One region of the Rhodococcus opacus B4 genome, then DNA from elsewhere that is predicted to be linked to it. Evidence: riboswitches for the same ligand, from Rfam matches in the RefSeq annotation. Region 1 holds a riboswitch; the other holds the start of a gene.
The links. Region 1 has a riboswitch for cyclic di-AMP ahead of ROP_RS24975 (transglycosylase family protein). Riboswitches for the same ligand answer to the same signal wherever they lie in the genome.

Region 1 (14,353 bases):
CCTCGCGGAGGTGGGGCTCGCCGGCCGCGAGAAGGCATGGCCCAGTGAATTATCCGGCGGTGAACAGCAGCGGGTGGCGCTGGCGCGGGCGCTGGTCCGCGAGCCTCAGCTGTTCCTCGCGGACGAGCCGTTCGGCGCCCTCGACGCGCTGACCCGGATCAAGATGCACGCGCTGCTGCAGGAGTTGATCCGCCGCCACCGCCCGACCGTCCTGCTCGTCACCCACGACGTCGACGAGGCGATCGCGCTCGCCGACCGGGTGCTCGTCCTCGACCGCGGGCAGATCGTCGTCGACGAGATCGTCGACATTCCGAGGCCGAGAGCGCTCGGCGACAGCAAGTTCCACGAGTTTCGCAATACGCTGCTCGGCGCCCTCGGCGTCGAGGTAGCGGCACAGTGAGGAGTTACACCATGAGTTCGTCACCACAGCGCCGGCTGCATCTCAACGCATTCCTGATGGCGATCGGACACCACGAGGCGGCCTGGCGCCTGCCCGAGAGCGACCCGAACGCCAACCTCGACATCAAGCACTACATCTCGCTGGCGCAGACCGCCGAACGCGGAAAGTTCGACTCGGTGTTCCTCGCCGACAGCCCGGTGCTGTTCAGCAATCCGGAACGCAGGCCGAGCGGCAAGCTGGAGCCGACCATCATCCTCACTGCGATCTCCGCGGCCACCGAGAAGATCGGCCTGATCGCGACCGCGTCGACCAGTTACAACGAGCCGTACAACCTGGCGCGGCGGTTCGCGTCCCTCGACTTCGTCAGCAGCGGCCGCGCCGGCTGGAACATCGTCACCACCGCCGGCGCCGACGCCGCGCAGAACTTCGGGCTCGACGACACCCCCGCACACCGCAGCCGCTACGAGCGGGCCGCGGAATTCGTCGAGGTGTCCACCAAGTTGTGGGACAGCTGGGAGGACGACGCCATCGTCGCGGACAAGGACGTCGCGATCCACGCCGACTCCGCCAAGGTCCACGTCATCGAGCACGAGGGCCGGTTCTTCAAGGTGCGGGGACCGCTCAACGTGCCGCGGTCGCCGCAGGGATACCCGCTGCTCGTGCAGGCGGGATCGTCCGAGGACGGAAAGGATTTCGCCGCCCGCTACTCGGAGGCCATCTTCACCGCCCAGCCCACCCTGGACGAAGGGAAGGCGTTCTACGCCGACGTCAAGGACCGCGTCGCGGCAGTGGGAAGGGACCCGGAGCAGGTGCTGATCCTGCCCGGCATCGTGCCGGTCATCGCGGACACCGAGGAGGAGGCCCGTGAACTCGAGGCCGAACTGGAGCGGCTGATCTCGCCGGAATACGCCCGGAAGCAGTTGGCGCAGCGGTTCAATCTCGAACCCGAGCAACTCCCGCTCGACGAGGAACTGCCCGACGACCTGCCGTCCGAGGACGAGATCGAGGGCGCGAAGAGCCGGTACACGCTGATCGTGGACCTCGCCCGCCGGGAGAAGCTCACCGTCAGGCAACTGATCGGGCGACTCGGTGGCGGTCGAGGTCACCGCACGTTCGCGGGCACCCCGCTCCAGGTGGCCGACACGATCGAGCACTGGTTCCGCAACGGCGCCGCCGACGGGTTCAACATCATGCCCGCCGTCCTGCCGTCCGGGCTGGAGAAGTTCGTCGACTCCGTGGTCCCGATCCTGCAGGAACGCGGACTGTTCCGCACCGACTACACCGAGACCACGTTGCGCGGGCACTACGGCCTGCCGCGGCCCGCAAATCAGTTTGCGGTCGAGAAGGATGGCCTCCGGCCCCGTGAGTACTTATCAACGTCCCGCGGTTGACAAGTACTCACGGGCCGCAGGCCTACGCGCCGATCGACGCCTTCATCATCGGGAGCATCGCCCACAGCTGGTCCTGCCAGTAGCCCCAGCTGTGGGTTCCCGTCGCCGGGAAGTCGTAGTGCGCCGGGATGCCGAGGGTGTCGAGCCGCACCTGGAAGGCACGGTTCTGGGCCAGCGCGATGGCCTCGAGTCCCATGCCGGTGCCGACGTTGAAGACGTCGATCGCGGACTGCGGCTGATCGTGCGGGCCGGGGAGGCCGGCACCCGCCGAGATCCACATCGGCAGCCCGCGCATCAGCGGCGCCGCGACGAACGGGTCGTTCCGCAGCCAGGCGGGATCCCACGGCGGGCCCCACATGCAGTCGGCGTTGTAACCACCGGAGTCGAGCATCGCGATGCGGATCGCCTCACGCATGCCCGGCGCCGACAGGTTCAGATATCCCGACATCGACCCGGCGAACGTAAACTGGTCGCGATGGTAGGCGGCGAGGATCAACGCCGCGTTGCCGCCCATCGACAATCCGGCGATGGCGTTGCTGGTGCGGCTGATGCCGTAATTGTTCGCCAGGAAGTCGGGCAGGTTCTGGGTGAGGAATGACTCCCATTTGTACGTGTACGGCTGCCCGTTGGTGTTGCTGGGCGCGTACCAGTCCGTGTAGAAGCTGGACTGTCCGCCGACCGGTTCGACCACGGTGATCCCGTGATCGGACAACCACGCGGCGTTGGTCTCGTGCTCCCACCCGCTGACGTCGTTGGTGGCGCGGAGTCCGTCGAGGAGGTACACGGCCTTGTTGCTGCCGTTGTTCGCGAGCCACATGCGGATCTTGATCTGCCCGACCCCGCCGGGTGCGTCGACCCAGTGCTCGCGCAGACGGCTGTACGGGTCGGCGGACGCCGTCCCGCCGCCGACGAGGACGAACGCGAGAGGCAGCACCACCACCGCAATCATCAGCCGGACGACGCCCCGTAACCAACCGTGTAACGGCTTCGTTGCTGTGACACTCATGGTTCTGCCTCCTGGAAGTCGTCCCCGGCCAGGTACATACCAGCAACACGGTATTGCGCGGCCCGGAATTCCTCGGCGTTTGCGCGGAATCGTTATCCGAGCTGTGAGTACTTGTTAACGTCCCGCGGTTGACGAGTACTCACGGGTCGACGCGGGCGACCGATGTGATGCGGTGGAGGGTGAACCGGCGGACCGCGCCGCTCGCCGGGTCGAACGCGTCGAGCTGGCCGCCGCCGACGCTGACCGGGTCGACGATGCGGTGCGTCGCCACACCCTGCGCGTCGACGTAACCGATGGTCACGCTGGAGCGTTCCCGCGCCGCAGCGTTGAGCAGGGCGATGGTCGCGGCGCTGCTGGCCCGCGACCCGTCGGACCGGATGCCGCCGGAACCGCGGGCCGACGCCGCCAGATCACCGGCGCGCAGGGTTCGGACGACGGCGTCGAGCTGGGCATCCGTGGCCACGGCGGGGGTGCGGGCCGGGGCCTTGCGCCGGGTCACGACCCGGGCGCCGCGCGGGCGCAGGTCGACGAGGGCGCCGGACGAGTCCTCGCCCGCCGGCGCGAACCCGGCCGCCCGCAATTCGCCCAGCACTTCCCGCAGCGGTGCCTGCGACACCGCCACCGTCGGAGCCAGCGCGCGCAGGGCCAAAGATGCAGCGACCGGTGACGCCAGGACCTCCGCGAGCAGCGTCGGGTCCTCGCAGCGGACGAACGACGCCGCGACACCGGCCCGGAGCCGGCCGTGGCGCCGCGCGACGTCGTCGATCAGATACGACAGCGACTGCGGGACGGGGGTGCGCGACCGGGTCGCGAAGAGGCTGTGCAGTTCGGCCGCCGTCATCCCGACGTCGAGGGCGCGCCGCACGCTGTCCTCGCTGATCCGGTACATCGACGCCGCACCGGCGGACTCGATGTCCGCGACGAGGGTGATCTGCTCCAGCAGGTCCGGGGTCAGCGGTCCCGGGGCGACGACGGTGAGGTCGGCCTGCACGAGGACGTGGTCGACGGGTTCGGGCAGCGACGCGTGCATCTCGGACTCGGCGTCGCCGCCGTGGAGCAGCGCTCGTCCCGGGGAGCTGAGCGCGCCGCGGGCGACGAGCCCGAGGGTCGCGGCCTCCTCGAGGGTGCGTTCCACCGCGTGGACCCGCAGCCGGGCACCCCAGCGGGGCCGGCGCCAGGCCAGCAGGCGACTGACCTCGGCGGGGTCGGCCGAGTGCCCGCTGCCCAGTTCGGCCAGCAGCCCCAGGATCGCCTGCCGATCCCGCGGCGCGGACGGCGCGCGCACCTCCTCGGACAGCGCGGCCACCGGTTTGTCGTTGGCGTCGCGCATGCCGATGAACCACGCCATGCGCGGCAGTTCCAGCCACGCCGCGGCCAGGGCATGCCACCGCCGGGCGACCGGGGCGGTCAGCCAGTTGTCGACGGCGGTGGTCGGGGCCCAGTAGTTCTCCCCGGTGTCGGTCGTGGGGGCCGGGTCCGGGGTGCCGCTCGCGATCAGTCCCGCCGCCGACAGCAGTTCGACGAGCAGGCTCAGCCGGTTCTCGTCGATGCCGGACGTCTTGGCGATCCGCCGCAGTTCCCGGACCCCGAGACCTCCCGCCCGCAGAGCCGGTGCCGGGATCTCGCCGAGCGCCTTGACGACGTCCTCGCAGTGGCGAACCAGTTCGAGAGCCTCACCGGCGGCGGCGGCGTTGATGTCGGCCGGCTTGTGTTTGCGGCCCGCCACTCCGGGCGCGGCCAGCGAGGTGGGGTCGAAGACAGCTTCCCCGCGCAGGACCTGCCGCACCTGGAACGGCAGTTCGACGGTCTCGTCGTCGATCCACCGCAGCAGCCCGGCGGCGAGGAGCCGCTGAACGGGACGGTCGGGAGGTGTCCCGGGAGCCGCGTCCCGGGTGCGCCCGATCGAACTCGACTTCGCCAGGGTCTCGAGGATGTCCCGTTCGGCGGTCTGCAGTCCGGCCAGCGCTGCCGTGATCCCGGCTTCGTCGAGCGTCTCGACGGGTTCGGCGCTGCGCCCGACGCGCCACGGGATGGCGGCCACCACGGCGGGAACGATCCGCAGCGACGTCTTGTCGCCCCAGACGATCCCGACGGACCGCAGGCCGTCGAGGGTGGCGTCGACGGTCTTCTTCGTCGCCCGCGACCCCACCGCCTCCTGCAGGGTGGCCCGGGGCACGGGCACCTCGTCGGCACGCCCCAGTGCCAGGAGTTCGAGGACACCGAAGTCCAGGGACGTCAGGTTGTCGGCCGCACGGGCGACCGAGGCCCGTTGCTCGGCGCGGCCGGCGAGGACGGCGATCGTGGCCGGCGGCGGGACCGCGAGATCCGGGCGCCTCCGGAGCAGATCCGTCAGTTCGGCGTCGCTTCGAGCGGCCAGCCAGTCCGCGAGCGTCGCGGCGCCGCGGGGGGAGACTGCGGTGCCGTTGGTGCTCGCGGTGGTGTCGTCGGTGTCGGTCATCGACTATCAGATTAGAGACCTGGGCTGTACGTCGCCGAATGCTCCTGTCAAAATGGCACCGTGGCTAACAATTCGAAGAAGCAGTACGTGGATCCAGGGTGGCCCGAAACCGCCGATGGAGATCACGCCGTGACCGAACTGTCGTCGACCCGTGCGGGCGGATTGTCCCCGTTCGGCGAGGACACCGAGTTCCCGTTGCCGGCGGAGTCGTTGCCGTACGCGCACCCGCACACGGTGATCAACCGCTGACCACGCGACAGAAGAGGGGCCCTGCACCGGATCGGTGCAAGGCCCCTCTTCTGTGAGGTGCGGGGATTACTGCGGGAGCAGTCCCTTGTTCGCGTCGATGAGCTGCAGGATCTGGGGATCGATCGCGATGCCCTGGGCCTTGACGGCCTCGATCGCGCTGTCGACGACGCCCGCGTACTGCGAGGTGCCGTTGGTGCTGGGGACGCCGCCGGTGATGTCGGGGAGTGCCGGCGCCGCGGGGGCCTCGGGCACGGTGGCGGGGGCGGTGCGCTGGGTGGGTGCGCTGCTCAGGCCGAGGCTCGAGGAGCAGGACGGCCATGCGCCCCAGCCCTGGGAGTCGAGAACCTTCTCGGCGACGACGATCTGCTCTTCACGCGAGGCCTGGTTGGCGGTGGCTGCGTACTGGGTTCCACCGTGTGCGTTCCAGGTGCTCGGGGAGAACTGGAGTCCGCCCTGGAAGCCGTTTCCGGTGTTGATGCCCCAGTTGCCGCCGGACTCGCACTGCGCGAGGCGGTCCCAGTCGGAGTCGGGTGCCGCGTTCGCGGTGCCCGAGAAGGCTGCTCCGGCGACGCCCATGATGGCGCCGGTAACGGCGACCTTGGCGACGGTGCGGCCGGTGGTGGTGGGCTTGCGATGGCGTCCGCTCATAGTGGTCGAGATCCTCTCCACACGCGCCTGCGAGGTCAGCTGTCGGGTTCGGGCTGAGAGGTCGCCCGGCCTCGCCTCTCCTGGCTGGAGAGGGTCTGGCTTCACCCCAAGATCCGACTGTGCGAGGCACATTCGGACCGGTGTCCGTCTGGAAACTTGCGTTCCCTGGAGGACTTTGGGTCCCCCGTCCTCGTCCCTGAAATGCTTCGTCGGGACTCCGGTACCCGCGGGACGAGGTTTGGCGCGGCGGGCCGGACGTGGCCGATGTTTCCTCGGCCGGTGACGACGGTAACGGGCCGAGGCCGCAGTGTCACCATTTGATAACGCGGAGTGTCTTCGCCTGTTGCGGGGCCGCATTCGGCGCGCGGGAACTCTTCCCAGCTAGTGGGGGCGAGACGCGCGTATCCCCGAGCTGTTGCCCTTCCGTTACCCGGTCGTTATGTGAGGAAGCTCACAGCGTTACGGAGCGTCGACGATGTCCTTGCCGAGGGGCATGAGCGAGATGGGAATCATCTTGATATTCGCGACGGCGAGCGGGATCCCGATGATCGTGATCGCCATCGCGACGGCCGTGACGATGTGCCCGATCGCGAGCCACAGACCTGCGATGATGAACCAGATGACGTTGCCGATCAGCGAGGCGACCCCGGCCGTCGGCTTGTCGATCACGGTCTTCCCGAACGGCCACAGCGCGTAGACCCCGACCCGGAACGACGCGATGCCGAACGGGATCGTGATGATCAGGATGCAGCACAGGATCCCGGCGACGAAGTACCCCAGCGCCAGCCACAGACCGCCGAAGATCAGCCAGATGATGTTGAGCAGAATTCTCATGATCGTCCCCTCGGTGGTCGGGAATGCATCGGTGGTCGGGTGTGTCAGCGCGAGCGTCTGCCCTGACTCAGCGCCGCGACGATTCCGAGGAGGAATCCGATCGGGCAGGCGAGGGCGATGAGGTAGAGAACGAGACCCGGTTCGGAATCGGAGAGCACCGGGGTCAGGAAGATCGCCACGATCGCGACGAAGCCGATCGCGAAGAGGGCGAGCGCGACCCGCAGGAGTCCGTCGCCCCTCCGGGGTGTCTGAGGAGTGCTCGAAGGAGTCGATTCGTGGGCCACACCAGCAACGATAGTGCCTGGAAACCCGAATGCCGGAGGGGGTGGGTCCAAGGTAGACTGTGGGCACTGCGCGTCCCGCACCAGAGGTGGGGCGCGCTGTTTTGCATACCAAGTGCAACCAATACCAAGTGCAACCAACTGCACTCCAAGTGATGAGCGGGTGAACGCGGTGCCGACCGGCAAGGTGAAGTGGTACGACGTCGAAAAGGGCTTCGGCTTTCTGTCGCAGGAGGAGGGGGAGGACGTCTATGTGCGTTCGTCCGCTCTTCCCGAGGGCGTCGAGGGCCTCAAGGCCGGTCAGCGTGTCGAGTTCGGTATGGCCGCCGGTCGGCGCGGACCCCAGGCGCTGAGCCTGAAGGTGCTCGACCCGGCGCCGTCGCTGCGTCAGAACGCCGCGCGCAAGGAGCCGTCCGCCAAGAAGCACACGCCGGACGAACTGCACGGCATGGTCGAGGACATGATCACGCTGCTCGAGGCGAAGGTCCAGCCGGACCTGCGCAAGGGCAAGTACCCCGACCGCAAGACCGCCCAGCGCATCTCCGAGGTGGTCCGCGCCGTCGCACGCGAGCTCGACAGCTGATTTTCCGAGAAGAAGGGCCCCGCGCTGCGACAGCGCGGGGCCCTTCTTCGTGAGCGTGCCGTTCTACGCGGTCTTGATCGACCAGGCGGCCCGGGCCTGCGTGAGCCCCTGCTCGTCGATGACGGCGGACGGCAGCTGGATCTCGACGCCGGCCAGTTGCAGGTCGTCCGACGAGGGCACGGTCACGGCGCGGGTCTCGCCGGCGCGGTGCGCCTGTTCCTGGACGAGGACCTGGCCCGAAGAATCCTGGTAGACGACCAGCATCCGCCACGGCGCGTCGACGATCTCCGGCGGCAACGACAGCTGCAGCGACGAGCCGGGGGGCACGTCGAGTTCGGCGATGTCGCCGGTCTCGCAGTCCTCGAGGTACAGGTTGCAGTAGCCGAGCGGGGCGACCTGCTCGGCCCGGTCGTGCGCGAAGGCCGTGATCTCGGGCAGGCGGGGCGAGGAGTTGCGGACCAGTGTGTAGAGGACTCCGACGAAGGCCACCAGGACCACCACCAGGCCCACCGTGATCAGTGCCAGGATCTTCTTGGTTCGCGCCTGCATTCTCACTTACTTCACATTTCCTGTCGATCGGTCGGCCCGGTGGGTCGAGAGGTGCTCGGTCACTTCTTGTTCGGCCAGGTCGGGGCGTTTTCCTCCGAGCCCCGGCAGGAGGGTGCTGCCGCGGTACGTGAGGATGGTCTGGACGAGCCCGACGGTCATGACGGCGGAGACCACCGAGAACCCGATCCAGTATTCGGTGGGCAGCAGGACGCCCAGCGCGCCGCCCACCACCCAGCTCAGCTGTAGAACGGTCTCCGACCTTCCGAATCCGGACGCGATCGACTCCTCGGGCAGGTCGTGCTGCAGCGACGCGTCCAGCGACACCTTGGCCAGGGCGCTGGCGGCCGACGCGACGAGCGTGGCGAGGGCGGCGGTCAGGAGATTGTCGGTGATCGCGGCGAGGACGGCGATGATCCACACGGCACCCGTGCAGCGCAGCACGATGAGGGCCGGGCGGCCCAGCTTGATCCGGGCGCCCGCCGCGTTTCCGGCGAAGTTGCCGATGCCGGCGGCCGCGCCGACCAGGCCGAGCATCGCGGCCTGGACCAGCGGCTCGTGGTCGGTCTTCGACTTCGCGACGAACGCGATGTACAGCGTGAGGAACCCGGTGAGCACGCGGATGGTGCTGTTTCCCCACAACCCGGTGATGACCGCGCGGCCCAGCGGTTGCCTGCGTTTGCCGGTCTTGGCGGTGGCCGGGGCCTCGGGCTGCAGCACGCGGGTGCGTCCGATCACCTCGGTCGGGTGTTCGTCGCCGTGGTACGTGAGGGTGGCGGGGACCTCGCCTTCGGTGACCTCGACCCACGACGGGATCCGCATGGAGAGGTACGCGCCGAGCGCGGTGATGACGGCCGCCAGCCACAGCGCGCCCACGGAACCGGTGGCCATGGCCAGACCACCCGCGAGGGCGCCCGCGCCGATGGTTCCGCCGAGCAGCCCGAACACGGTGAGCCGGGAGTTGACGCGCACGAGGTCGATCTCCGGTGGCAGCACCCGTGGCGTGACCGCACTCTTGAGCACCGAGAACGATTTGCTGAGCACCATCATTCCGAGCGCCGCCGGATACAGCACCCAGCTGTCGAAGTTGAAGACGAGAACGATCGCCAGGATCGTCCGGAGACCGAACGACGTGGCCAGCGCGACGCGGCGGCCGTGCTGGAGACGGTCGAGCATCGGACCGATCAGGGGAGCGATGACGGCGAACGGGGCGATCGTGATCAGCAGGTACAGCGCGACCTTCGTCTTGTCCTCGCCCGTCGCGGCCGAGAAGAACAGCGTGTTCGCCAGGGCGACGGCGATGGCCGCGTCGGTCGCGTTGTTGGCCATCACCGCGTAGGTGAGCGCAGTGAGTCCCGACTTGTCCGCACCGTCCGCCTTCGCGGCGCGGTGGAACGTCGCGATGCCCTTGTTGGTGAGTTCCCGGCTGCGCATCGCCGCCACCCGGGTGACGGTGAGCTTGCGCGGCATCGGCGGCGCCTTGGGGGCGTCCGCCCGCTCCTCGTCGGACCGGGGACGTTGCCCGCCGCCGACCGGGTGCAGGGGCGGCAGCGGCGTCCGCCGGCCTCCCGGGCGGGCCGCCGGCGGGTATTTGTCGTAGCCGGGATGAACGGGGGGCCCGGAATTCTCGTCGGGAGCCCGACCGCCGTCAGGCTCGTGGGGTTCGCGCGGTCCGGTCACTCCCTAATTCTGTCCTAGTCGGGAGACATGCGACCACAGCAACCCCGGCCAATGCTGGTCAGATCGGCCTGTCAGGGAACGAACCGCACCTCGAACATGGCCGGCCAGTACTTTCCGGTGACGAGGAACCGGTCGGTTCCCGGGATCTGGGCGATGCCGTTGAGGACGTCGACGTCCCGCGGGCCGGGCGGAAGCGCATCGCGGACGGCGGAGGCGTCGATGTCCGCGGTGACCCGCCCGTCCGACGGATCGATGCGGACGAGGGTGTCGGTGGTCCAGACGTTCGCGTAGATCGCGCCGTCGTCCGCGCATTCGAGTTCGTTGAGCCGGGAGACGGGGTTTCCGTCCTGCACCACCTGCACGCTGCGCCGGGGCTCGAATGTGACCGGGTCGCGGAACGTGAGGGTGGGGGAGCCGTCGCTCGTGACCAGCGCGCCGGGCAGCGCGCAGATGCCCCACCCCTCGCCGTCGAACGGGACCCGCCGCTGTTCGGCGAGTGTCGCGCGATCCCGGACGACGGCGACCCCGTCGCGCCACGTCAGCTGCCAGATCGTGTCGCCGCTCACCGTGATGCCCTCGCCGAACAGGGGAGACGGCAGTTCGGCGCGCACCCGAACGGCGCCGCTGTCGAGGTCGGTGGCCTGCACCCAGGATTCGCCGGGGCGGCCGGTGCCCTCGAGCAGTTCGGTGCCGTCGATCTCGAGTCCCTGGGTGAACGCGTTCGGGTCGTGGCCGACGGTGCGGACGATCTCGGTGTGAAGGTCCGCGCGGGGCGCGCCCGCCGCCACCGGGCTCTGCGGCGAGCATGCGGTGACCATCCATGCCACCGAGAGCAGGGCCACCGCGAGCAGGGCTGGGACGAGGTGCCTCCGGCCGGTCATCGGACCAGCATGACAGCCCAGGTGGGCACGCACTTGCGGTGGTGCGGCAAACTGGTGGTGTGAGTGTTGCTTCTTCCGACGAGCGCGCAGTTGCGCGTCCCGTACTGACCGACGCCGTCGAGCTCGCCCGAACCGCAGTGGTCGAACTGCAGGAAGGGGGAGTCGGCGACTACCTGGGCGTCACGTCCGAGGACGAGTGCGCCGCGACTCACCGTTTCGTTGCGGACCTTCCCGGCTACCGGGGCTGGCAGTGGGCGGTGGTGGTGGCCGCCGATCCGGAGTCGGACCGTGCCACCGTCAGCGAGCTCGCCCTCCTCCCCGGACCCGACGCCCTGGTGGCGCCCGACTGGATTCCGTGGGACCAGCGGATCCGCCCCGGAGACCTGTCCGCGGGCGATCTGCTGGCACCGCCGGCCGGTGACCCCCGCCTCGTCCCCGGCTATGTCGCGACGGGTGACCCCGAGATCGACGACGCCGCCCTCGAACTGGGCCTGGGCCGTAAGCAGGCGCTGAGCCTCGAGGGTCGCCTCGACGCCGCCCAGCGCTGGCACGACGGCGACTACGGCCCCGATTCCGAGATGGCCAAGGCCGCGCCGTCGACGTGCGGGCTGTGCGGTTTCTACCTCCCGCTCGCCGGCGCCCTGCACGGGGCGTTCGGCGTGTGCGGCAACGAGATGGCCGCCGACGGGCACGTCGTCGACGTCATGTACGGGTGCGGCGCCCACTCCGACACCTCGCTGCCCTCGGGCGCCGGTTCGCCGCAGTACGACGCGTACGACGACGGCGCCGTCGAGGTCGTCGAGCAGGCCGACACCGAGACGGGGGCCGCTGCCGAGGTCACCGAGGCCGAGGAATCCGCATCGACCAGCTAGCCGATCCTTTCGGCACCGCCGCACTGAGGGATTCGACGCTCCTCGCGTGGCGCACGTCCCCGACCCGCCTGCGGGAGGACGCCGCGGCCGAATCCGACCTGGCCCGGGCCGGCTACCGCGACCGGCTCCTCACCGAGCTGGCGCAGAACGCGGCCGACGCCGCGGCCCGCGCCGAAGTGCCCGGTGAGCTGTCCGTGCAACTCGACGGACGAGTCCTGAGCGTGTCCAACACCGGCACACCGCTGGACGAGCCGGGAGTGCAGGCGCTGGTCGCGCTGCGGGCGTCGAACAAGTCCGGGACGACCGTCGGCCGGTACGGCGTCGGCTTCACGGCGGTGCTGTCGGTGAGCGACGAGGTCGAACTGCGGTCGACGTCCGGTTCGGTGCTGTTCTCCGCGGACCGCACCCGGGCGGAACTGCGGGACCTCGACGGCGCCGACCCGGGCGCGGGTGTGCCTGCCCTCCGGCTGGCGTGGCCCACCGGGAACCGCCCCGCCGCCGGCGCGGAGTCGGAAGTCGTGCTGACGCTGCGCGAGGACGTGGACGCCGAGTCGCTGCTCGCGTACATGGCACGCGAGGCACCCGACCTTCTGCTCGAACTCCCGGCGCTCGTGTCGATCACCGTGGGCGACAAGCAGTTCCGCCGGCGCGAACGGCCACTCGATTCCGGGCTGACCGAGGTCGCGATCGGCGACGACCGCTGGTGGCAGTACGAGTCCGGGCGGGCACGTTGGCTCGTCCCGGTCCGGGACGGCGTCGTCGCACCCGTGACCGAGGACGTCCTGCGCGCCCCCACCCGGTCGGACGAGGAACTGTCGGTACCGGCGATCCTCGTCGCGGACATCGCCATGCAACCCGACCGCAGGCGGATTCTGCCCGGCGCCGCGATCGCCGAATTGGCCACCGGATACGCCGAGTTCGTGGCCGCGATGCCGCCCGAACAGCGACTGTCGCTGGTTCCCGTCCCCGCGTTCGCACGCAGCGAGGTGGACTCCGCGTTGCGGGACCACCTCGTCGCCGAACTCCGGGAACAGCCCTGGCTGCCGACCGTCGACGGCACGGACAAGGCCCCGGGCCGGGCGTCGGTGGTCCCCGGGCTCACCGACGAACTCGCCGAACTGCTCGCCGAGATCGTCGACGGACTGGTCGTCCCGGATCTGTCCGGCCCCCGCTGGGCGCCTGCGCTGGCCGCGGTCGACGCCCATCGCCTCGGCCTGGCCCGCCTCACCGAACTCCTCAGCGGCGCCGAGCGCGCACCGTCCTGGTGGCAGCGCCTGTACGCCGCGCTCGAACCGCTGGCCGTCGACGCCCTCGCTGCGGAGGAACTGGCGTCGATCCCGGTCCCGCTGTCCGACGGCCGCACCGTGACCGGACCGCGAACGGTGTTGCTGGGTCACGACATCGACGGTGTGCTGGGTGTCGACTGGACGAGGCTCGTCCACCCCGACGCCGCGCACCCGCTGCTGTCGAGGCTCGGCGCGAAGACCGCCACGGCCGTCGACCTGCTCTCGGATCCGGCGTTGCGCGCCGAGATCGAGGACCTCGACCCCGACGACGCGGCGGCGGCCGAGGAACTGTCGAGCGCGGTCCTCGCACTCGCCGGCCGCGTCGACCCCGGCGTTCTGCCGTCGTGGCTCGGTCTGCTGCCCCTGCCGGATGTCGACGGGGAGTTGCGCGGCGCGGACGAACTGCTGTTGCCCGGTGCGCCACTCGCCGAGGTCCTGGTGGACGACTCGCCGTTCGCGGGCGTGGACTCCGCTTTCGCCGAGCGGGTCGGGGAGGACGCCCTCCGCGCCGTGGGCGTCGGCTGGGGCTTCACCGTGCTGCGTGCCGAACTCCCCACCGGCCCCGACCACGACCTCGACGACGAGGACCGCTGGTGGGACACGCTCGACGACGACCCCGACGTGATCGGCGCGGTACGCGACCTGGACCTGGTGGACGAGGACCGCTGGCCGCAGGCGCTGACGATGCTCGCCCGGGACCCGGCGACGCGTCCGCTGCTCGCCGACCGCGCCGGGTACACGGCCTGGTGGCTGCGTCACAACGCGGAGTTGGACGGTCAGGTGCTCGGTCTGCTCCGCGACGCCGCCGACGAGACGTTCGCCGGACTGCTCGACCCCGTCGAGCACCCGGAATCCGCCGTGTTCGCCGCAGCGCTGGCCCCCGCGACGGTCGACTCTCCCGAACTCGCGCAGCTCCTCCTGGATCGACTGGCCGATCCGGACCGCGAACCGAGCCCGGCGGTGATCGCGCGGGCGCACAGTCTGCTCGCGGCCGCCGCGGCCGCCCATCTTCTCGACCTCGAGGAACTTCACCTGCCCGAACACGTGCGCGGCCTGACGGGCGCACTCGTCGACCCCGGCGACGCCCTGGTGCTGGACGCACCGTGGCTGGCCGCCGCGGTGCCGCGCGAGCGCCTGGTGGTGGGAAGCCTGGACACCGCCGAGGCTCTCGCCGATCTGCTGGACCTCCCCCTCGCGTCCGCGGCGATCCGCGGCACCGTCACCGGTTCCGGCCGTGA
Region 2 (14,353 bases), 4.5 Mb from region 1:
GCTTGGCCTCGAGATCGATCTGCGCGTTGTGGAGGGCCTCCGACGTCTGCTCCGACTGCCGGGACAGGTCACCGAGCTTGGTCAGCGCCTCGGTCGGGTTGGTGGTGACCGGGTCCGCACCCGCCTGGACGGAGGGCAGCGACACGAGCGCCGCCGACAGCACTCCGGCTGTCAGCACGCTGCCGAGGGAGCGCTTCATCTTGTGTGAGGCCACGGAAATGCGGTTCTCCGATCGTCGATCTCCACCAGCCGCGTCGGTCGTCCGACGAGCGGCTCAGGAATTTCCCCGGCCGATGCGACCGCGGAGTGCCGAAGAGGTGGTGACCCCGCGTTGCCGCCCGGTTGGCGCGACAAGACTTCGCAAGGTCTCGGATAGGTTACGGAATGGCATACGTTTGTGTCCACCCATGTCACGACGGGGTGGCGGCGGTCACCGGGCGGGCGAACGACACGCTGTCCGCCTGCGGCGCAACGACATCGAGGGTGGGTTCGAATCGGAGTTCGAACCCACCCTCGTGGTCGTGCGCGATCCTACGAAGCTACCCCGTGCATCCCCGCCCTCGACTCGGTGGATGCCTCGCCTCGCGAATGGATCAGTAGCGGCGTGCGCCGTCGAACGGCATGGACGCGATGGGCGCCAACTTGACCGGCTGCCCCTCGGTGGAGGCGTGGATCACGTTGCCGTTGCCGGCGTAGATGCCCGAGTGCGAGCCGCCGTAGAAGGAGATCACGTCGCCGGGGCGGAGATCGGACTGCGACACCGGAGTACCGGCGGCCGCCTGCGCGTAGCTGGTGCGCGGCAGGTTCAGTCCGGCCTGCTTGAACGCCCACTGCACCAGTCCGGAGCAGTCGAACGAATTGGGACCTGCGGCGCCGTAGACGTACGGCGAGCCGAGCTTGGTCTGGGCGGCCTGAACGGCCTTGTCACCTGCGGTGCTGCCTGGCGCCGGGGGCGCGGGCAGGTTCGGGACACCGGGGATCTGCGGGATGACGACACCCGGGATCTCGAAGGTTCCGACACCGGGGATGGTGATGGGGTCTGCGGCCGCGGGGGCCGCGGTAGCGGTGAGCGCTCCGACTGCGAGCGCGCCGGCGACGACTGCCCGTCGCACATTCCGCTTGGAAACTTGTGACGCCACGAAAGGGGTACTCCGTTTCTTCCATTCATCCGCCGACCGAGTTAGCTGACGGGTTCGGGCTGGGAAGATCAGCCCTACCCACCGGTGCGTGAGGACGTCCCGGCGGGATTCACCCCAGTAGAAACTTGGGTTCCCGGTACGACCGCTCTCGCGAGTGGCCGATTAGGCGGTGACTAGCGATGCTGCCCCGGTGTTGGGGCTGCGAGACTCCGCTAGGTCTCAGGAAGGTTACGAAACGGAATACCCCGATGTCGACCGGAACACGCGGAAAGTGTCCGTTTGCGCCGTTTCGGCGCCTGCGGGCGCGCGATACCCGCATTCGGTAACGACTGGATAACAAGCGGTATGTTTCCGTCCGCTCTTCGACAGCGGGAGTGGACATTTCACGAATCCCCGCCGCTCCCCTTTCGCGCACCGCTCCGCGTTCCCGCTGTTCAACGGGGGTGGAGTGGGCGCCGCCCGGACTCCGCGCCGGACCGGCGGCCCTCGGTCGCCGCAACCCCGGAACCCCCGTTCGCGGGCGCGCGCCGGACCGCCGACCCCCTCACTGCCGCAGCCCTCGAACGGGCAGTGTGATCCTCGTCTCTCCGGGCTCCCCGGGCGGGTCTGTCGGTGCCCGTCCATACGCTCTGAGCCGTGAGTGTCCCCGGCGTACCCGAACAGCTGAGATTCGACGAACTCGACACCCCGCTGCGGGACACCACGTTCGTGGTGGTCGACCTCGAGACCACCGGAGCGCGGCCGGGCGAGGACGCCATCACCGAGATCGGGGCGGTGAAGATCCGCGGCGGCGAAGTGATCGCCGAGATGGCCACCCTCGTCGACCCGGGCCGGTCCATCCCGCCGCACATCGTCGAGATCACGGGCATCACCACCGCGATGGTGATCGACGCACCGCGGATCGAGCGCGTGCTGCCCGCATTCCTCGAGTTCGCACGCGGAGCGGTGCTCGTCGCCCACAACGCCCCCTTCGACACCGGATTCCTCAAGGCCGCCGCCGCGGCCACCGACACCCCCTGGCCCAAGTTCACCGTGCTCTGCACGGTCAAACTGGCCCGGCGCGTTCTCACCCGCGACGAGGCGCCGTCCGTGAAGCTGTCGTCGCTGGCCCGGCTGCTCGACGTCGGGACCACCCCCACCCACCGCGCCCTCGACGACGCCCGCGCCACCGTCGACGTCCTGCACGCCCTCATCGCCCGGGTCGGCAACCAGGGAGTGCACAGTCTCACCGAGCTCGTCGACTACCTACCCGACGTTTCCTCCCACCAGCGGGCCAAACGCACGCTCGCCAGTCATCTCCCCCACGCTCCCGGCGTCTACCTGTTCCGCGGGCCGTCCGACGAGGTCCTCTACGTCGGCACGGCGACCGACCTGCGCCGCCGGGTGCGCAACTACTTCACCGGCTCAGAGACGCGCGGCCGGATGAAGGAGATGGTCGCGCTGACCACCCGGATCGACCACGTCGAATGCGCGCACGCTCTCGAGGCGGGGGTGCGCGAGCTCCGGCTGCTCGCCGCCCACACGCCGCCGTACAACCGGCGGTCCAAGTACCCGAAGCGCGGCTGGTGGATCACGCTCACCGCGGAGGCTTTCCCCCGGCTGTCGGTGGTGCGGACCCCGGCCGCCGATTCGCTCGGACCGTTCCGGTCCCGCTCGACCGCCGTCGACGTCGCCGACGTCCTCGCCGAGTACTGCATTCTCCGCACCTGCACGAGTCGCATACCGAAGGGCCGTGAGCACGGTGCGCAGTGCCCGCCCCGCGAGCTCGGGCGCTGCCCCGCGTCCGTCCACGGCCGCAATACGGAGGACGCCTACCGCCCCGGTCCGGAACTCTTCCGGCTCTTCCTGCGCGGCGCCGACGACGCGCCGCTGCATCGGATGCGCGCGCGGGTGGAGGAACTGGCCGCGGGCGAGTTGTTCGAGAACGCCGCGCGGCTGCGGGATCGCACCGCGGAGGTCGTCCTCGCACTGCGCAGGATGCAGCGCCTGGCGGCGCTCACCGCCCTCGATCAGCTCGTCGCCGCGCGCCCCGCCGCGACGGGCGGCTGGGAGTTCGCGGTGATCCGTTCCGGGCGCCTCGCGTCCGCGGGTTGCGCCCGGCGGGGAATCCACCCGATGCCGGTGGTCGACGCGCTCGTCCTCACGGCCGAGACCGTCGTTCCCGACGCGACTCCGCTGCGCGGCGCGTCCCCCGAGGAGGCCGGACTGCTCGCGCGCTGGCTCGACCAGGACGACACCCGCATCGTCAGCGCGTCCTCGGGGTGGTGCGAACCCGCGCGGGGCGCCGGATCCTGGTCCGCGTGGTGCGCGCTCGCCCGCGCCGGCAGCGCGTCGACACGGGACGCCGAGACCCGACCACCCGCACCGGGTTCCGCCGACCACCGCTTAGGCTGGCGATCATGATCAACGCCATCGTCCTGATCCACGCCGAAGCCCACCGCATCCCGGAGACCGCTCAGGCCGTCGCCGACATCGAGGGCGTCGACAAGGTCTACTCCTGCGCAGGCGACGTCGACCTGATCGCGATCGTGCGGGTGCGGGACCACGCGAAGATCGCGGAGGTCGTCACCGAGGAAATCAACAAGGTGGACGGCGTCTCACGGACGGCGACGCACATCGCGTTCCAGTCCTACTCGAGCGCCGACGTGGAAGCCGGTTTCTCGATCGGCGAGTAGGCCCGCCGGCTATTTGCTGCTGGCCAGGCCCGACGTGAGTTCGGCCCACCGCCCGAGCAGCGCTCCGGCCGCTCCGCTGTCGATGGACTGCGCCGCCGTCGCGAGCCCGTCCGACAGTCCGTCCTCGAGGGTGCGGCCGCCGAGACCCCGGAACGCCGCTATCGCCGCCGCGGCGTTGAGCAGGACCGCGTCGCGGACGGGTCCGGTCTCGCCCGCGAGGAGTCGCCGCGCCACCGCCGCGTTCACGTCGGCGTTGCCGCCGCGCAGTTCGTCGAGCGACACCCGCGCGATGCCGATGTCCCGGGGGTCGAATCCACGGGTGGTCACCGAGCCGTCCGCGACGATGTGGACGGTCGACGTGGTCGACGTCGTCAATTCGTCCAGGCCGTCGTCGCCGCGCACCACCAGTGCCGAGTTGCCGCGCTGCGCGAGCACACCGGCCACCACCGAGATCAGGCCCGGGAAGGCACAGCCGATGAGGCCGGCCCGCGGGCGAGCCGGGTTGGTGAGCGGTCCGAGCACGTTGAAGACCGTCGGGATGCCGATCTCCTTGCGGGGCGCGCCCGCGAACCGCAGCGCCGGGTGGAACACCGGCGCGAAGCAGAAGCCGATGCCGACCTCGCGCACGCAGCGGGCCACCTCGTCGGGACCGAGATTGATCTTGACGCCGAGCGCCTCGAGAACGTCCGCCCCACCACTCTTGGAGGACGCCGCCCGGTTCCCGTGCTTGACGACGCGGATGCCGGACGCCGCTACCACCAGTGATGCCATCGTGGAGATGTTCACGGTGTTGGATCGGTCGCCACCGGTGCCGACGATGTCGACGACATCGTCGTCGACGGGGACCTTGCGCGCGTGCCCGAGCATCGAGTCCGCCAGGCCGCGCAACTCCTCCGGCGTCTCGCCCTTCATCTTCAGGGCGACGCCGAATGCCGCGATCTGCGCGGACGTGGCGTTGTCGGACATGATCTCGTCCATCGCCCACTTCGCGTCGTCCACCGCGAGGTCACGTCCGTCGGTGAGCGCACCGAGGACCGACGGCCAGGTGCGCGCAGGCAGCACACCGTCGTTGGTCCCCTGAGCAGTCGGGCTCTGCATCGTCGTGTCCCCTTGTACTAGTGGCGGATCCGATCCCTGGCAGCCTAGTCACCGGGCGGATCGGACTCGCGCGCCGGTTGCGTCGCGTCCCATCCCTCGACCGAGCCGCCGAGCCGCTGGGCCAGCCCGGCCATCCTCGACCGTTCCTGGGAACAGTGCAGCGCGTCGAGCACCTGAACGCGCTGCAGCACCAGTTCGACCGTCGCACCGGCCTCGGCCGGGGACGCAGGCCCGTCCGGATCCCGCGGACGGTAGCCGTCCTGGGCGGCGATGGACACCGCATCGGCCACCGAGGACGCCGGCAGCCGCAAGTGGTGCCGCAGTACCGCTTCCGCGTCGGCGTCCCACCGCGGATCCTCGGCGGCGGCGCGGTCGAGCGCGGTCGAGCACGCCTCCACGTCGTCGAAGCTCGAGGCGACGACCACGAGGTCGGGCCGATCCTGATCGAGAGGGGTCTGCTTCCGACTGCCGAACAGTCGCCGCAGCCACCCCGTACTGTTGTCTCCAGAGCGCATGACTCCACCCTTTCACGGTCCGCGACCAGGCTGTCAGCAGGGAGAATCGGACAAGCGGGGCGCCCCGGCGCGCCGAGGGTGGACCCGGGTAGTCGTCTCTTACGACGAAGCGTCATACTTCTGTCTGTGACGAGCGCAGTAGGGACTTCAGGATCAGCAATCACCCAACGCGTGCACTCGCTGAACCGACCTAACATGGTCAGCGTTGGCACCATCGTGTGGTTGTCAAGTGAGCTCATGTTCTTCGCAGGGCTCTTCGCCATGTATTTCGTGGCGCGAGCGCAGGCGAACGGGAACTGGCCGCCGGAGCCGACCGAGCTGAATCTGTTCCTCGCCGTGCCGGTGACGCTGGTGCTGATCGCCTCGTCGTTCACCTGCCAGATGGGTGTCTTCGCGGCCGAACGCGGCGACGTCTTCGGCCTCCGCCGGTGGTACCTCCTGACCTTGGCGATGGGCACGTTCTTCGTCCTCGGCCAGGCCTACGAGTACATCCACCTCGTCGAGCACGGCACCTCGATCTCCAGCAGCGTGTACGGCTCGGTGTTCTACATGACCACCGGCTTCCACGGAATGCACGTGATCGGCGGCCTCATCGCGTTCGTGTTCCTGATCGCCCGCACCAAGGTCAGCAAGTTCACGCCCGCCCAGGCCACCGCCGCGATCGTCGTCTCGTACTACTGGCACTTCGTCGACATCGTGTGGATCGGCCTGTTTGCCACGATCTATTTCATCCGTTGATCAGCTGAACGCCCCAGGCAGCCCCCTGACGTCCAGTCCGTCCCGACATACCAAAGGGATACAGATGAGTTCATCCCCCCCTCCCGCATCCGACACCACGGCGTCTGCCACCAAGGCACGCCGCCAGCGGAAGCTCCGCAGGCGCGTCACGGGCGCCCTGGTCCTGATGATGGGACTGGTCAGCGCCGGTTTCCTCGCGTCCGCGTTGACGCCGACCCCGCAGGTGGCCACCGCCACCGATGATCAGGCAGCACTGATCCGCGAAGGCCAGCAGCTGTACGACACGTCGTGCATCACGTGCCACGGCGCGAACCTGCAGGGTGTGCAGGACCGCGGCCCCAGCCTGATCGGTGTCGGTGAGGCCGCCGTGTACTTCCAGGTGTCGTCGGGACGCATGCCGGCATCGCGCAACGAGGCCCAGGTCGAGCGCAAGCCCGTCAAGTTCGACGCCGAGCAGACGGACGCCATCGGCGCGTACGTCCAGGCCAACGGCGGCGGCCCCACCGTCATTCGTGACGAGAACGGCGAAATCGCCCAGTCTTCGCTGCGCGGCGGCGACATCGGACGCGGCAGCGAGCTGTTCCGCCTCAACTGCGCGTCCTGCCACAACTTCACCGGGCGCGGCGGTGCGCTGTCGTCCGGCAAGTACGCACCGGTCCTCGACCCGGCCAGCGAGCAGCAGATCTACACCGCGATGGTCACCGGTCCGCAGAACATGCCCAAGTTCTCGGACCGTCAGCTGACCCTCGAGGAGAAGAAGGACATCATCGCCTACATCAAGTCGTCGGGCGAGACGAAGCAGCCCGGTGGCTACGGACTGGGCGGCATCGGTCCCGCCTCCGAGGGCTTGGCCATGTGGGTCATCGGAATCATCGCTGTCGTCGGTGCAGCACTGTGGATCGGAGCAAGGTCATGAGCGACGCTGGCCAGCCGGGCGGCGCCACGCCAAAGAAGTACACGGATGCAGAACTCGAGAACCTGAGCCGCGACGAACTGGTCGAGCTCGGAACCAACCTCGACCACGTCGATGTCGCGTTCCGCCGCAACCGCTGGGCGGTTCCGGGCACGAAGGCCGAGAAGCGCGCCGAGCGGTCGGTCGCGTTCTGGTTCGCACTCTCCGGCATCTCCGCGATCGCATTCATCGCGATCTACCTCTTCTGGCCCTGGGAGTACGCGGGCGCCGGCGAGGAGCACTACTCGGCCTACAGCCTGTACACGCCGCTGATCGGCCTCACCATGGGTCTGGCCATCCTCGGCCTCGGTGTCGGCGCGGTGCAGTTCACCAAGAAGTTCATCCCCGAAGAGGTCTCCATCCAGGACCGCCACGACGGTGGATCGTCCGAGGTCGACCGCAAGACGATCGTCGCGGAACTCGGCGACTCGTTCGACACGTCGACGCTGGGACGGCGCAAGCTGCTCAAGCGCACCCTGATCTTCGGCGGCGGTGCCCTCGGCATCATGTCCGTCATGCCCCTCGGTGGTCTGATCAAGAACCCGTGGGCCAAGCGCGACGACTCCCCGCTGTGGGTGTCGGGATGGACCCCCCGCTACGAGGGCGAGACCATCTACCTGCGCCGCGACACCGGCCGCCCCGAGGACGTCGTCCTCGTCCGCCCGGAAGACCTCGACGCCGGCGCCATGGAAACGGTGTTCCCGTTCCGCGAGTCCGATCGCGGCGACCACGACGCGCTGCTCGAGGGGCTGCGCGGCATCCGTAACGCGACCATGCTCATCCGCCTCCGCACGGAGGACGCGGCGAACGTCACCAAGCGCAAGGGCCAGGAGAGCTTCAACTACGGCGACTACTTCGCCTTCTCGAAGATCTGCACCCACCTCGGCTGCCCCACCTCCCTGTACGAGCAGCAGACCAACCGAATCCTCTGCCCGTGCCACCAGTCGCAGTTCGATGCACTGACCTACGGAAAGCCGATTTTCGGTCCGGCCGCTCGTGCACTTCCGCAGTTGCCTATTACAGTGAACGAAGAGGGTTTCCTAGTCACAACGGGTGACTACATCGAAGCTCTCGGCCCGGCATTTTGGGAGCGTCGACCGTGACCGACAACAAACCGTCCAAACTGAGCGCGATGGCCGCAGGCCAGGCCGAAGCGATGGACTCGCGCTACCACCTCGCAGCGGGAATGCGGCGGCAGATCAACAAGGTCTTCCCCACCCACTGGTCGTTCCTGCTCGGCGAGATCGCGCTGTACAGCTTCGTCATTCTGCTGATCTCCGGTGTCTACCTGACCCTGTTCTTCGATCCGTCGATGGCGCACGTCGTCTACAACGGTGCGTACGAGCCGCTGCGCGGCGTCACGATGTCCCGCGCGTACGAGACCACGCTGAACATTTCGTTCGAGGTCCGCGGCGGCCTGTTCGTCCGTCAGATCCACCACTGGGCTGCGCTGATGTTCGCGGCGTCGATCGTCGTGCACCTGCTGCGCATCTTCTTCACCGGCGCCTTCCGGCGTCCGCGTGAGGCCAACTGGGTCATCGGCTGCCTGCTGCTGATCCTCGCGATGTTCGAGGGATTCTTCGGCTACACGATCCCCGACGACCTGCTGTCCGGCACCGGCCTGCGCGCCGCGTTCTCCGGCATCACGCTGAGCATCCCGATCGCGGGCACCTGGATGCACTGGCTGATCTTCGGCGGCGACTTCCCCGGCGACCTGATCATCCCCCGCCTGTACGTCGCGCACGTCCTGCTGTTCCCGGGCATCATCCTCGCCCTGATCGCCGGTCACCTCGCACTCGTCTGGTACCAGAAGCACACGCAGTTCCCCGGCCCCGGCCGCACGGAGACCAACGTCGTCGGCGTCCGCATCCTCCCGGTGTTCGCCGTCAAGTCGGGTGCGTTCTTCGCGATCACGTTCGGTGTTCTCGCCGTCATGGGTGGCGTGCTGCAGATCAACCCGGTGTGGACCATCGGCCCCTACAACCCGGCGCAGGTGTCGGCAGGTTCGCAGCCCGACATCTACATGATGTGGACGGACGGCCTGGCCCGTCTGTGGCCGGCATGGGATATCTACCTGTTCGACCGCTACACCATCCCGTCGGTGTTCGCCGTCGCGTTGATCATGGGTCTGGTGTTCACCGTCCTGATCGCCTACCCGTGGATCGAGAAGCGTCTGACCAAGGACGATGCTCACCACAACCTGCTGCAGCGTCCCCGCGACGTTCCGGTGCGTACCGCGATCGGTGCGATGGCGATCGCGTTCTACGCCGTCCTGACGATCTCCTGCATCAACGACATCATCGCGTACCACCTGAGCATCTCCCTGAACGCGATGACGTGGATCGGCCGTATCGGCATGGTGCTGCTGCCTCCGATCGCCTTCTTCGTCGCCTACCGGTTCTGCCTGGGCCTCCAGCGCAGTGACCGTGAGGTCCTCGAGCACGGCATCGAGACCGGCATCATCAAGCGGATGCCGAACGGTCAGTACATCGAGATCCACCAGCCGCTCGGCCCGGTCGACGACCACGGTCACCCGATCCCGCTCGAGTACCAGGGTGCGACCGTCCCGAAGAAGATGAACAAGCTCGGTTCCGCCGGCAAGCCCGGTTCCGGCAGCCTCGTCACGGCCGACCCGGTCGAGGAGAGCCTGGCCCTCGAGCACGCCCTGCACCACGGCGAGCACGAGCAGCTCACGATGCTGCGGGAGTACCAGGACCGTGCCCACGGCAACGGTTCGTCGGCGTCCGGCAACGGATCGTCCGGCAACGGCGAGGCCCACTAGCCTCACCTCCGCAACCGAGCAGAGCCCCGAACCACTTCCGGTTCGGGGCTCTGCTCGCTTATCCGGACCGTGCGCGCTCCCCTCCCCCGCGGCTGTGTACGGGACACGAGCACGACCGCCCTGCAGGTTCGCCGGTGGCGGGCCACCAGCGGGCGGGCGGCGGCTCACCGGGCACCGTCGACGTCACGGGAATGGCGCCCGCACCGTCATGCTGCTCCGCCGTTCATTGCCAGGATGGTCGTGCGACACATCGTGGGCAAGGACGCGGGGAAACGAGCGACAATGGTCGACGTCGAGATCGGACGCACCCCGACCGGCGGGAGGCAATTCCCGATCGCCTTTCGGCTCGAGTTCATCCACGAGTGGGATGCCGCGACCGGCCGCGGTTGCCAAGACCAGGCTGCTGCGCGAGCACAACCTCACCGTCAAGCGTTGGTTGCACAGTCGTGACGAGGGAGAATTCACTGGACTGACATCAGTAACCCGAGAAGAGAAGTCGCTGCGCCGAATGGAGAACGCCGACCGCGACGAACTGGCACGCCTACGCAAGGAGAACGCGGCACTCAAACACAAGGTCGCCCAGAGCGGGGCCGTGCAGGAAATTCTGGGGAGAGCCTACGAGCTCCTGGAAGGGATTACCACGAGCGCGACGACCGACGACGAACCCGAGATCCCGCCGGCGCTGCTGAGTGCCACCGAGTACGCGAACTGGCTCGAACGCAACAAACTGTGCTGATCGGGTTCGTCGACGAACTCACCGCCACCGGGATCGGGCTCCACGCCGCGTGTGGGCTGGTCGGGCTGCCCCGCTCGACGTACTCCCTCCCGACTCACCCGCAACTCCCGCAAGACCCACGACTGGATACTCCAGCGGAGAAGCTCCGGTGGCCTGGACAATCGAGTACACCGAGAACACCCATCGAGCCGTCGACATGTTCGCCGTGGCCATCGCCGAACACGGAGCGCCAGCGGCGATACACGCTTCACCACCGCCGAGGTTCGGCACCGGCGTCAGCATGGGCGCCCTGGTCGCGCACGGGTTGCAGGTGTTCCCCGATGCGGTGCGAGTCGCATCCGGACGGGTCCCCGACCTCCTGGCCGCGGTGGCCGTTCAGAACCGCAAAAGCCGACGACGAAAGGCGGAGGCGCCGAACCCCAGAGGGATTCGGCGCCTCCGCCGTCACACGATGTGTGGACTAGTGCTTCTCGGGCCCGACGTAGTACTCGAAGACGAGACCCGCAGCAGCGGCGAGCACGGCCACCACGGCGACCACGATCATCCACGGCTGGAAGAACGCCATCGAGACTGCGACGAACGCGGCCGCGGCGGCGAGGAGGATCGGCCAGTAGCTACCGGGGCTGAAGAAGCCCAGGTCGCCTGCGCCGTCCGCGATCTCCGCGTCCTCGTAGTCCTCGGGACGGGTGTCGAGGCGCCGGGCGACGAACCGGAAGTAGGTTCCGATGATCAGCGTCAGTCCCGCCGACAGGCAGATGCCTGTCAGACCCGCCCACTCGATACCGGTTCGTGAAACGGCGGTGAAGACGCCGTAGACGATCGCGACGAGAATGAAGAATACCGTCAGGATCTCGAAGAGCTTGGCTTCGATCTTCATATCAGCACTTGTCCTTGGTCAGTGAGGTATCAGCAGCAGGTTCAGTTACCTTCGACACCGCTCGCCTGCTTGTAGCCGCGGTCGGTGGTGAAGGGAGACGTCGACGTGGCGACAGGGGACTCGCCGATGGCCTGCAGAGCCTCCGCCGTGGTCAGATCGCGCCCGCCCTCGCTCGCCGGCTTGCGCAACTCGATGTACTGCGCGAACTTGTCCGGGCTCACGGCGCGAACCTCGAAGTTCATCATCGCGTGGAACGTGCCGCACATCTCGGCGCAGCGCCCGACGAAGGCACCTTCCTTCTCGATCTCGCTGATCTGGAAGACGTTGTCGGAGTGGTTCTCCTTGGGGTTCGGGTTCACGTCGCGCTTGAACAGGAACTCCGGAACCCAGAACGCGTGAATGACGTCGGCCGAGGCCAGTTCGAACTGGATCCGCTTGCCGGTCGGCAGGACGAGGATCGGGATCTCGTTGCTCGAACCGATCGTCTCGATCTTGTCGTAGTGCAGGTAGGACAGGTCCTGGGGGGTCTTGCCGTGAATCGGACCGGGCTGGGCGTGCTCACCCTCGGCCTCCGCCTCGGACGCCGGTGCCGACTCGACCGCGGCCTGCGCCTCCTGGTCGACGCCGTCGTACTTGCCGCCGCCCTCGCCGAGGTCGATGGAGCGGTAGCCGAACTTCCAGTTCCACTGGTACGCAGTGACATCCACCACCACGTTGGGGTTGTCCTCCTTCTCGAGGACATGGTTCTGCACGACCACCGTGAAGTAGAAGAGCACGGCGATGATGACGAACGGAACCGCGGTGTACGCCAGCTCGAGCGGCACGTTGTAGGCCGTCTGACGCGGGAACTCCGGTGAGTCCTTCTTCTTGCGGTGGAAGATCACCGCCCAGAAGGTGAGTCCCCACACCAGCACACCCATGACGAGGGCGGCGATGACCGACCAGGTCCACAGTTCACGCATGCGGTGCGCCTGCGGGGTTACGCCCGAAGGCCACCCGAAACGAAGCACCTCGTTGTCGATTGAACAACCCGACAGCAGCAAGGCAGCAATGCCCAAAGATACTGCCAACCCTGCCCGCCGAAGGATCCGACCTTGCGCCACGTTCACGCCTTCCTGATCGCCGCAAATTCCACTAGGGCACACTCGATGAGAAGGCCCAATTACTACGCAGCGTAGACCAAAGGTGGCGGCTCTCCATCCTCGGGTGGGGCGTTGTGTCGCTGTCGTTGCCGCGGCGGTACCGGTGTTCGGGCCGCGGCGCTGTCGGTGACGGCCCGAACCGGACGCGTCGGCAATCTGCGGCATACTTTCCGACAGAGATCCCTGACCCCTCCACCTCGTGGAGCCTTCCAAGATTCTGAATTGAGGTACCGGACGCTGTGTGCGGACTGCTCGGGCTACTGACCTCTGGAGAAACCAGCGACAACGCCGTCTCACAGGTCGACCAGGCAATGCACTGCCTGCGGCACCGTGGGCCGGACGAGCACGGGACCTGGCACGACGACCACCTGGTCTTCGGGTTCAATCGGCTGTCGATCATCGACATCGAACACTCCCACCAGCCGCTGCGGTGGGGGCCGTCGGAGAACCCGGAACGCTACGCGCTCACGTTCAACGGCGAGATCTACAACTACCTCGAGGTGCGGGCCGAACTCGCCGAGCAGTTCGGTGCGCAATTCGTCACCGAGGGCGACAGCGAGGCCATCGTCGCCGCGTTCCACTACTGGGGTGAGGACGCCGTCCGCCGCCTGCGCGGCATGTTCGCGTTCGCGATCTGGGACACCGAGACGCGGGAGTTGTTCATCGCCCGCGATCCGTTCGGCATCAAACCGCTGTTCCTGGCGACGGGCGCCGGCGGCACCGCGTTCGGCAGCGAGAAGAAGAGCCTGCTGGAACTGGCGAGCCTGATCGGCATCGGCACGGAACTCGACCCTCGTGCAGTCGAGCACTACACCGTCCTCCAGTACGTGCCGGAGCCGGAATCTCTCCACAAGCAGATCCGCCGGCTCGAGTCCGGATGCTTCGCGCGGGTGCGCCCGGGCGAGGAACCCGTGATCACCCGCTATTTCGCACCCTCGTTCCCGGTGCGTCCGTTCGCCGCGGGCACCGAGCAGGCCCGGTACCGCGAGATCGCGGAGGCGCTCGAGGATTCGGTCGCCAAGCACATGCGCGCCGATGTGACGGTCGGCTCGTTCCTGTCCGGTGGCATCGACTCGACGGCCATCGCGGCGCTCGCGATGCGGCACAACCCGAACCTGATCACATTCACCACGGGTTTCGAGCGCGAGGGCTACTCCGAGGTCGACGTCGCGGCCGAATCCGCCGAGGCGATCGGCGCAAAGCACGTGGTGAAGGTGGTGAGCCCCGCCGAGTTCGCCGCCGCCATCCCCGAGATCGTGTGGTACCTCGACGACCCGGTCGCCGACCCCGCACTCGTTCCGCTGTGGTTCGTGGCGAAGGAGGCGCGCAAGCACGTCAAGGTCGTGCTGTCCGGTGAGGGCGCCGACGAACTGTTCGGCGGCTACACCATCTACCGCGAGCCGATTTCGCTGAAGCCGTTCGAATACCTGCCCAAGGGCCTGCGGAGGGCCGCCGGGAAGCTGTCCGAACGCATCCCCGAGGGCACCCGCGGCAAGAGCCTGCTCAATCGCGGTTCACTGACCCTGGAAGAGCGGTACTACGGCAACGCGCGCAGCTTCAACGACGCGCAGTTGCGGGCCGTCCTGCGCGACTTCCGGCCCGAGTGGACGCACCGTGACGTCACGGACCCGATCTACGCCCAGTCGCAGGGCTGGGATCCGGTTGCCCGGATGCAGCACCTGGACCTGTTCACGTGGTT

Region 2: another riboswitch for cyclic di-AMP. It lies ahead of ROP_RS04135 (NlpC/P60 family protein); the one in region 1 lies ahead of ROP_RS24975 (transglycosylase family protein).

What each region holds. Positions count from the first base shown of each region.
Region 1 is NC_012522.1:5,429,830-5,444,182, forward strand. It holds gene ROP_RS24950 (ABC transporter ATP-binding protein) at 1-400, shown strand, start outside; gene ROP_RS24955 (LLM class flavin-dependent oxidoreductase) at 412-1,791, shown strand; gene ROP_RS24960 (alpha/beta hydrolase) at 1,814-2,797, opposite strand; gene ROP_RS24965 (helicase-associated domain-containing protein) at 2,937-5,255, opposite strand; gene ROP_RS24970 (hypothetical protein) at 5,316-5,504, shown strand; gene ROP_RS24975 (transglycosylase family protein) at 5,571-6,152, opposite strand; cyclic di-AMP (ydaO/yuaA leader) riboswitch at 6,161-6,374, opposite strand; gene ROP_RS24980 (YccF domain-containing protein) at 6,612-6,986, opposite strand; gene ROP_RS24985 (hypothetical protein) at 7,031-7,270, opposite strand; gene ROP_RS24990 (cold-shock protein) at 7,440-7,850, shown strand; gene ROP_RS24995 (DUF2771 domain-containing protein) at 7,914-8,399, opposite strand; gene ROP_RS25000 (MFS transporter) at 8,406-10,076, opposite strand; gene ROP_RS25005 (glutaminyl-peptide cyclotransferase) at 10,148-10,957, opposite strand; gene ROP_RS25010 (DUF3027 domain-containing protein) at 10,996-11,829, shown strand; gene ROP_RS25015 (hypothetical protein) at 12,006-14,353, shown strand, end outside.
Region 2 is NC_012522.1:894,342-908,694, forward strand. It holds gene ROP_RS04130 (C40 family peptidase) at 1-214, opposite strand, end outside; gene ROP_RS04135 (NlpC/P60 family protein) at 594-1,139, opposite strand; cyclic di-AMP (ydaO/yuaA leader) riboswitch at 1,154-1,318, opposite strand; gene ROP_RS04140 (DEDD exonuclease domain-containing protein) at 1,776-3,542, shown strand; gene ROP_RS04145 (Lrp/AsnC family transcriptional regulator) at 3,539-3,814, shown strand; gene trpD (anthranilate phosphoribosyltransferase) at 3,824-4,912, opposite strand; gene ROP_RS04155 (hypothetical protein) at 4,957-5,427, opposite strand; gene ROP_RS04160 (aa3-type cytochrome oxidase subunit III) at 5,554-6,165, shown strand; gene ROP_RS04165 (cytochrome bc1 complex diheme cytochrome c subunit) at 6,230-7,081, shown strand; gene ROP_RS04170 (cytochrome bc1 complex Rieske iron-sulfur subunit) at 7,078-8,220, shown strand; gene ROP_RS04175 (cytochrome bc1 complex cytochrome b subunit) at 8,250-9,899, shown strand; gene ROP_RS04180 (hypothetical protein) at 10,267-10,635, shown strand; gene ROP_RS04185 (cytochrome c oxidase subunit 4) at 11,096-11,512, opposite strand; gene ROP_RS04190 (aa3-type cytochrome oxidase subunit II) at 11,554-12,621, opposite strand; gene asnB (asparagine synthase (glutamine-hydrolyzing)) at 12,894-14,353, shown strand, end outside.